Regions from separate parts of the Arthrobacter sp. sptzw42 genome, predicted to be linked through region 2. Evidence: predicted binding sites of a transcription regulator. Region 2 holds the regulator's gene; the other holds the start of a gene.

Region 1 (4,274 bases), on a different contig from region 2:
TCCAGTACCGCCAGGACGCGCTCCTCAGAATTGGCCTTCATGAGGATCTTTTCGCCGCTGAAATCCACCTCAGCGCCTACACCCTTGAAGTCGTAGCGCTGGGCCAGTTCCTTTTGTGCCTGGTTAAGGGCGTTGGCCACTTCCTGCTTGTCCACTTTGCTTACGACGTCGAACGTTGACTCGCCTGCCATGACTCTCCTTGCACTGGTGGGAGCCCCGTCGGCGGACGGGGCCTGGTGGGCTGGATTCAAGCGTAATACGGATGCTCCCGCTGGGGGTGCGGTATTCACAGTTCCCTCCCAGCGCACGCCCCGGGGGAACGAAGGGGGCCCGGGCACAGTTGAAAGGGTTGGAAAGCTGCACGAAAGGAACACGATGCACCGCAAGGCTGCGCAATATGTCACACGAACCAGCTCGGCGGCGGCCGGCGCCGTGGCCACCGCAGCAACGTCCGTGGCGGCAGCGGCGGTGGCAGCCTCCATTATCTTCAGCCCTGTGGCGGACGCCGCATCCCGGATGGAGGGTGTCAGAGAGGACCTTCTCCGCGCCGTCCAGCTGAACCAGATCACCGAGGAGCAGGCGGTGAAGTTCGAGGCCCGCCTGGCCGGGCGGATTCTGGGTGAAGCCTGACGCGTCCGGCCACCGCCATACCTCGAGGATGGACCCGCTAAAACCGCGCTTTTTTTGGCCGTGGTGCGCCGATTCGATTCTTCGGCGGAAGTTCTGTAAAGTTGTCTTGCCCGCGGTTACTGGAAGCGGAACGGCCCGGAAACGGACGTTCCACGGACTGCAGCCGGGGGTGATCTTCTTTTGAAGTTCGGCAGATTACCCGAGCGGCCAAAGGGGGCTGACTGTAAATCAGCTGGCAACGCCTACGGGGGTTCGAATCCCTCATCTGCCACCCAAGGAAAAGCCTCCGGAACCCCAGGTTCCGGAGGCTTTTCCGTGTCCCGCAAAGAGTCTGCATCCACGCCTTTACAACCAGCCGACCGCCGTCGACACGGGCCGTCCCCGGGCGTAGGCTGACAGCATCGGCGCATGCGCCCGATGCCCTGCGTCGATTAGGAAATCGATAAAGGAGGATCAATGAGTGCCGTACGTGAATTCATGACGACGGACGCACAGTGTATTAAGGAAAACCAGACCCTCGCCGACGCCGCCCTCATGATGCTGGATCTGGACTGCGGGTCGCTGCCGATCTGCGGTGACGACGGCAAGCTGAGGGGCATGATCACCGACCGCGACATCGTGCTCAAGTGCGTAGCCGCCGGGCGCGATCCCCGCGAAATGATGGCCCGTGACCTGGCCACTGGCCGGCCCTACTGGGTGGATGCCGACGCGAATGTTGATGCCGCCATCGAAATGATGGAAAAGTACCAGGTCCGGCGGCTTCCGGTTATCGCGGACCACAAGTTGGTGGGCATCATCAGCCAGGGAGACATCGCCCGCAACTACTCCGAACAGCGTGTGGGTGAGCTCGTGGAGCACATCTCGGAGCGCAAACGGATGAACGCCTAGCCCTGCTTCCCTGAGGGAATGTCCCGCAGAACCAACGCCACAGAGTTCGCTTCGTGGCGTTACTTTATGTCCATGCATGCGCCCCTGCCGCAGCCCAGACAAGCAACAGCCGCGGAAAGGCCCGGACGTCGGCCCAGTTTCAACCCGGCTAGTTCACCCCGGCTAGTTCAGTGCGATCAGGAGCATCTGGCTGGTCCCCGGAATGCAGGTCTGCAGGATGGCCCGCGGGAAACCACCGAACACTGCGATGACGTCATTGGTGGTTCCCGGGTTGGGTACCTGGCCCCTCGCGGTTGCTGTGTAGGTTCCGTAGCCCGGGATCTCTACCGTCTCACCCACCCCAATTCCGGAGAAGCGCCCCCAGCCCCCGCAGAAGTCGTGTTCGGTGATGAAAAGCGAGTAGCCGTCGTTCGGGGTGTAGTGGATGGGGCCGATGCAGGCGTCCACCATGGATTGCCCGCCGGCGCCGACCACGTAAATGGTTCGGATTGCCGGAGCAGCCGGAACCACCGGAACAGGAGCAACGGGTGCCGGCGCCACGGCCAGTGCCGGAGCGCTGGCCACGGCGGCTGCCCCCTCGGGTGTTGCAGGGGCTGGACCGGAAAGAATCAACGTCTGATCTGGCGGCTCAGGGGCTGGCGCGGGGGCGACAGCGGGCGGAACAGGAGGTGGCGCCTGCGCTTCCATTGCAGGGGGCACCGCCGCAGGTGCGGCCGCGGGAACGGCCGGCTGCTCCTGCCCGTCGCCGGAAGAGGTCCCGGAGGAATCGCCTTCGGCCGCAGCCTGGCCAGCCGCGTCAACGCGGGCGGCCGGTTCCGGCGTCCCGGCAACGGGGGCAGCCGCAGTCGAGTCCTGCAGCAGTGACGTGGCCGGGGCAGCGAGCGCACCGACTCCCACCGCCGCCACTACGGCGGCAGCGGCCATCCCGGCCCACAGCCTGTTCATGACGGTGGGCGGGGCAGCCGTCACGCCGGAGCGGAAAGCGTTTGTGGTGAAACTGCGTCCTGGTGGTTCGGAGGTTTGAAACTTCGGCTGGTTCATGGGATAGCCCATCGGGGTTCGGTCCAGCCAGGCAGCTGCAGGCGCACGAAGCGAAGGCGGGACGGAGCGCGTGTGATGCGCCGGGGCGGTCCCCTTCCAGGCTGGCCGCCGTCGGCACAAGATGGAGTGTCCGCATACCCAGAAGATACGGAAGCTCCGCGAGGAGGCACTGCCATCCGGAAGCCACCCGGTGAACAGGCCAGCACATGTTCGGTCCTAGGATTCCCGAGTCTAGGAAGTGTGCATCCTGCGGGCACCAGTAGGAATTACCCGAATATCCTTGCCGGGTACTCGGGCGTTCAGCCCCGGATACTCAGTCTGATTCCGCCCACTTACCGGGCATCAGCCTGTGCTAGCGGCTGGGCTGGTCCTTCAGCGCAGCGACTTCCCGGCGAAGCGCAGCCAGTTCCGCCACGAGTTCTGCCAGCTCCGCCCGGACCGGCGCCTCAGCATCGGCCACGGCCTCAGCAGTGTCCTCCACACGCTGGACCAGCCAGGACGCGATGGAGGCCGTCACCACACCCAGGACGGCAATTCCGCTCATCATGAGGGCGGCTGCGACCATCCGCCCAATCGGTGTCACGGGGTACATGTCCCCGTAGCCCACGGTGGTGATGGTGGTCATGGCCCACCACAACGCGTCTCCAAAGGTAGTGATCCTGGCATCCGGGACAGTCTGTTCCACGTCAAGGACGGCGAGTGCGCCCACAAACACCAGCATCGCCGCAGACCCTGCCACATACGTGACCACGCGTCCCCGCAGCGTGTCCCCGAGCGTGCGGTGCAATACGGACAGCAGCGTCACCAGCCGGAGCAGGCGCAGCGGCCGGAAGAACGGCAGCACCACAATAAGCAGTTCATGCAGGTTCCGGAGAAACCAGCTGCCCCGGTCATCCGCCAGCCACAGGTTAACTAAGTAGTCCACGGCAAAGATACCCCAGGTCGCCCACATGACAGCCTCAAGCCAGAAGGCGCTACTGCCTTCGATGCGGCCCAGCACCTGCCATGCATACGCCGCCAGGAAGATGAGCGCCGTCACCGTGAGCGGCCAGTCCGCGAGGTCCCGGTAGCGATGTTGGGTCATGCAGGAAATCCTACGTGGGTCAGGCCGGGCGTCTTCGTGCTTGATCCCGCCCGACATTACCCGTAGGTAACATGATCGAATGCACCTGCTTCTGCGAACCCTCCTGCTGCTCTTCACCTCTTCCCGCCGCCCGCCGCTGACGGTTTGGGACAGTTCCTCGCTTCCGCTCAGGGTGCTGCCCACCGACATCGACATCGCCCTGCACGTCAACAACGGAATGTATCTTTCCCTGCTGGACCTGGGCCGGTTTGACCTGATGGCGCGAAGCGGAGTCTGGAAGCGGATGCGCCGCCGCGGGTGGGGCCCGGTGGTGGCCGCAGAAACCATCGCCTTCCGGAAGTCCCTTCAGCTGTGGCAGCAGTACACCATCGAAACACGCATCATCGGCCTGGACGCTAAGGCCATCTACTTCGAGCAGCGCATGGTAGCCGACGGCGAGATCTACGCCCGTGCCCACATCGCCACCCGCCTGGTCCACAAGGGCAGGCCGGTCAGCCAGGAGGAGATCCTGCGGGAGTTCGGCGGCCCGCCGTCGGACCTGGTGCTTCCGGATTGGGTACACGAGTGGCGAGCTTCCAGCGCACTGCCGGGAAGCCGGAGGCCTGCGCCGCACGTTTGGGGCTAGCCCTCC
Region 2 (4,274 bases):
GAGGCAGATCCCGGCATGCAGGGTTATCGCCTCAAAGACGTGGCGGGTGAGCGAGCCCGTGAAGTGGCCGCCGATCAGGTGGTACTCCTGGCCTGCCGGCTCACCTCCGTGAACAAGGTAGGGGCGGCCGGACACGTCAACCACCGCGTGGGCCAATGCCTCGTCCAGCGGAACGGTGGCTTCGCCGAAGCGGCGGATTCCTGCCTTGTTTCCCAAGGCCGTCCGCAGCACCTCTCCGAACGTGATGGCGACGTCTTCCACCGTGTGGTGGACATCGATGTGGATGTCTCCCGTGGCTTTCACGGTCAGGTCGATCAGCGAGTGCTTGCAGAGCGCCGTCAGCATGTGGTCGTAAAAGGGCACCGACGTATCAATGTCCGAGATGCCCGTGCCGTCCAGGTTGATCTCCACGAGCACGGAGGATTCACTCGTGGCACGCTCCATGCGTGCGGTCCGGGCCGCATTGGATCCTGTGGAACTCATGGTCAAGTGTCCTTTGGGAAGAAGGAGTGGTTCAGGGCGTCCAGCGCCGCTGCTTCAAGTCTAGGCCGGAAGCTTTGGCTGGCCGGTAAGGATACCTTCCAGGGAAGTAAGGAAGGCTGTGGTTTCCGTCTCAGTACCTGCTGTCACCCGCAGATGGCCGGGGATGCCGACGTCGCGGATCAGGACGCCCGCATCGAGCAGTTCCTGCCAGACCTGGTGGGGATTCTCCAGCCCGCCGAAGAAAACAAAATTGGAATCGGAGGCCGCCGGCTTGAGGCCCAACCGCGTCAGTCCGGCCACAATACGGTCGCGCTGCTTTTTGATGTCTTCAACATCGGCCAGCAGCGCCTCGCGGTGCTGGAGGGCCGCGAGGGCAGTTGCCTGGGTTACAGCCGACAGGTGGTACGGCAGGCGCACCAGCCTCAGTGCGTCGGCAACTTCCGGAGCCGCGGCCATGTAGCCCAGGCGCGCTCCGGCGAGGGCGAAGGCCTTGCTCATGGTCCGTGAAACGATCAGCCGCTCCCGGCCCGGCAGCAGGGTCAGGGCGCTCGGCGTCCCGTCGTGTGCGAACTCGTGGTACGCCTCGTCCACGATGACGATGGTCTGGCTGGCGTGCCCGGCCTCGTAGACGGCCTCCACCACATCGAGCCCCAAACCTGTTCCCGTAGGGTTGTTCGGCGAGCAGAGGAAAACAATGCTGGGCTGCAGCTCCTTCACTTGAAGTGCTGCGGATTCTGCACTGAGGCCGTAGCCGTCAGCGCGCTGGCCCACGATGTATTCCGTGTCCGTGCCACTGGCAAGCAAGGGGTACATGGAGTACGTGGGCGGGAAGCCCAGCGCGGTGCGGCCGGGACCACCGAAAGCCTGGAGAATCTGCTGGAGTACTTCGTTGGAGCCGTTGGCCGCCCAGACATTCGACTCGTCCAGGCCATGCCCCAAGTATTCCGCCAGAGCCTTGCGCAGCTCCGTGAACTCGCGGTCCGGGTAACGGTGGAGGCCTGCGGCCGCGTCCGTAACGGCGGCGGTGATGGCGGCCCGTACGTTCTCAGGGACACCATGGGTGTTCTCGTTGACGTTGAGGAGGATAGGGACGTCCAGCTGGGGTGCGCCGTAGGGGGTAAGCCCACGAAGGTTGCTGCGGAGGGGTAACCGGTTGAGGCGCTCTAGCTGGTCATTCACCTGAACAGTTTAGTGCCAGCCCGGGGAGCCGGAAAATGTGACGGCTTCCCGTTCGCGCTGAGCCGGCCTTCACGACGGGCCATCAACGTCCTGTCCGCGTTGGCCTCCAGCAGCCGGCGGGTGAGCGGCACCTACCGGGTGGGGACGTACAACTGCTGCCCCGGGAAGACCGCGCCGCCGGTCAGGTTGTTCAGTTGGACGATGTCAGCCACGACGTCACGCGCATCCCGCTCCGGGGCAACGCTCCCGGCGATAGCCCACAAGGATTCCCCTGCCTGGACGGTAACGGTAACGGCAGGGGTAACGGACAGGTCAGCCGCCGAATCGGAGGCCTTTGCCGGCGAGTTGAAGAATCCGGCCAGGGAAAGCAGCAGGGCCGCGAGCAGGACCAGGGGAATGCCGATCAGGACGATCTTCCCGCGGCGCGTCAGGCGCAGGGGCGGCAGGGGCACAGGCCCCTCCTCCGGCCTGGCCTCAGGCCCGGACAAGTAGTGCACTGAAAATGAATCCCGCGAAGCAGATGTAGCTGACATGACTTAGCCCTCCTGGACCGTACTGTGCTGCCCGATATTCCCCTCCGAAGCCGCCGCCTTGGCGGCCCTTGCCGCCTGTTTTCGAATGGCTTCGACCGGAGTAGAACAAATGTTCGAACTTTGCTCCCTCTGTTTTAGCACTTATCAACGAACATTGTCGAGACTCGCTAGAACAGATGTTTGAAAAAGCAATGTGGCTGGCCTAGTTTTGAGAGAAAGAACAACCACTCTGAAAGTTGATCAGCAGGGTCTGACAATTCCGGCGTGAACTTCAGGTCCGGGCCACAGGAGTCCGGGGCAACCGAAAGGCATTGGCGAATATGGCAGCAGCAGCCGCCGGGGGCAGGGCAACCTCCCAACCGAAGAAGACCGCCAAGGGCCTGACGCCGCGGCAGAAAAGGATCCTCGAGACCATCCAGCGCTCGGTCAATGACAACGGGTATCCGCCGTCCATGCGCGAGATCGGTGACACCGTGGGCCTGGCAAGCCTGTCCAGCGTCACGCACCAGCTTTCGCAGCTGGAAAAGCTTGGCTACCTGCGGCGCGATCCCAAGCGGCCGCGCGCCATGGAAGTGTTGATGCCCCTTACCCTCGACGGTGGTTCATCCAAGCAGGCGGCGGAGCCTGCCCCTTCCCTTCAGGGGGCCGGCACCGTCACCGTTCTTCCCACCGCCATGGACACAGCCATGGTCCCCCTTGTGGGCAGGATTGCTGCCGGTGGTCCCATCCTGGCTGACCAGCAGGTGGAGGACGTCCTGCCGCTCCCCCGCCAGCTCGTGGGCCAGGGGGAACTGTTTATGCTCAAGGTGGCCGGTGATTCCATGGTGGACGCTGCCATCTGCGACGGCGACTGGGTGGTGGTCCGCCGCCAGGCAGATGCGGCCAATGGAGATATTGTTGCTGCCCTGCTTGACGACGAAGCCACTGTTAAGACTTTCCGTCAGCGCGACGGCCACACCTGGCTGCTCCCCCAGAACACCCAGTACGAGCCCATCCTTGGCGACCACGCCACCATCATGGGCAAGGTAGTGTCGGTGCTCCGCTCGCTTTAAACGGCCCCGGAGTTCGAACACACCTGTGCCTCCAGCTATGAGCGCCCCGGCCCGTCAGCCGGGGCGCTCAAATCTTTTCCTTGGCCAGCCTCTCCAGCGCCGCCATGGCTGTTTTCCTGTCCGTAGTGGACCAGAACGGCGGCAGGGCACCGCGGAGGAATCCGGCGTAGCGTTCCGTGGCCAGCCTGGAATCAAGCACCGCCACCACGCCTTTATCCCCGGTTGACCGGATCAGCCGTCCCGCGCCCTGTGCGAGCCGGATGGCGGCGTGGGTGGCCGAAACTGACATGAAGCCGTTGCCTCCCGCCTGCGCAACTGCCCGGGACCGGGCTGTCATCAGGGGATCATCGGGCCGGGGGAAGGGAATCCGGTCGATGACCACCAGTCGGCAGGAGCCCCCCGGAACGTCCACGCCCTGCCACAGGGACATCGTGCCGAACAGGCAGGTGTCAGGTTCGTCCGCGAACTGCTTCACCAGGGCCGTCATGGTGGAGTCGCCTTGGCACAGGATGGTCATTCCCAGCTTGGGCCGCAGCGCATCGGCCGCTTCTTCTGCCGCCCGCCGGGAGGAGAACAGGCACAGCGCCCCGCCGTTTGATGCCCTGATCAGGGCCTCAAGTTCGGCCAGCGCTTCCGGGGATGCTCCGCGGCCGGGCTTGGGCAGGTGACCTGCCACGTACAGGATTCCCTGCCTGGAATAGTCAAAGGGCGATCCCACATCAACGCCCGTCCAGCTGGGCGCCCCCTCTCCCACAAGCCCCAGCCCGCCGGCGGCGGGCTCAAAGGCTGAACCGATTGCCAGGGTGGCGGAAGTCAGCACCACAGTGTGGTTCGCGAACAGGCCCTCGCGCAGCCGCCCTGCCACGGACAGCGGCGCAATATTGATCAGCGCGGGAGCTGTTTCGTCGGGCTGGGAGTACCCCTGCTGGGGGTCAAAGGAACTGGCGCGGGAAAACCAGACCACTTCCCGGTTCTCCCGGGCGGCGAGGAGACGTTCACACAGTTCCAGGATGAGCATCAGCCGGGA

The links. Region 2 encodes LexA, which represses DNA repair genes until DNA is damaged. Its sites were predicted from a motif close to TCGAACANNTGTTCGA; they were not measured.
Region 1: the regulator LexA is predicted to act here: its motif matches at 2,758-2,773, upstream of AC5RT4_RS06115 (LysM peptidoglycan-binding domain-containing protein).

The regions. Positions count from the first base shown of each region.
Region 1 covers NZ_JBNHEX010000004.1:29,060-33,333, reverse strand. The annotation lists gene AC5RT4_RS06135 (YajQ family cyclic di-GMP-binding protein) at 1-191, opposite strand, end outside; gene AC5RT4_RS06130 (hypothetical protein) at 376-630, shown strand; tRNA gene AC5RT4_RS06125 (tRNA-Tyr) at 820-901, shown strand; gene AC5RT4_RS06120 (CBS domain-containing protein) at 1,087-1,518, shown strand; gene AC5RT4_RS06115 (LysM peptidoglycan-binding domain-containing protein) at 1,681-2,559, opposite strand; gene AC5RT4_RS06110 (potassium channel family protein) at 2,912-3,643, opposite strand; gene AC5RT4_RS06105 (acyl-CoA thioesterase) at 3,723-4,268, shown strand.
Region 2 covers NZ_JBNHEX010000017.1:30,686-34,959, reverse strand. The annotation lists gene hisB (imidazoleglycerol-phosphate dehydratase HisB) at 1-483, opposite strand, end outside; gene AC5RT4_RS16620 (histidinol-phosphate transaminase) at 544-1,662, opposite strand; gene AC5RT4_RS16615 (LysM peptidoglycan-binding domain-containing protein) at 1,794-2,150, opposite strand; gene lexA (transcriptional repressor LexA) at 2,516-3,247, shown strand; gene AC5RT4_RS16605 (ATP-dependent DNA helicase) at 3,315-4,274, opposite strand, start outside.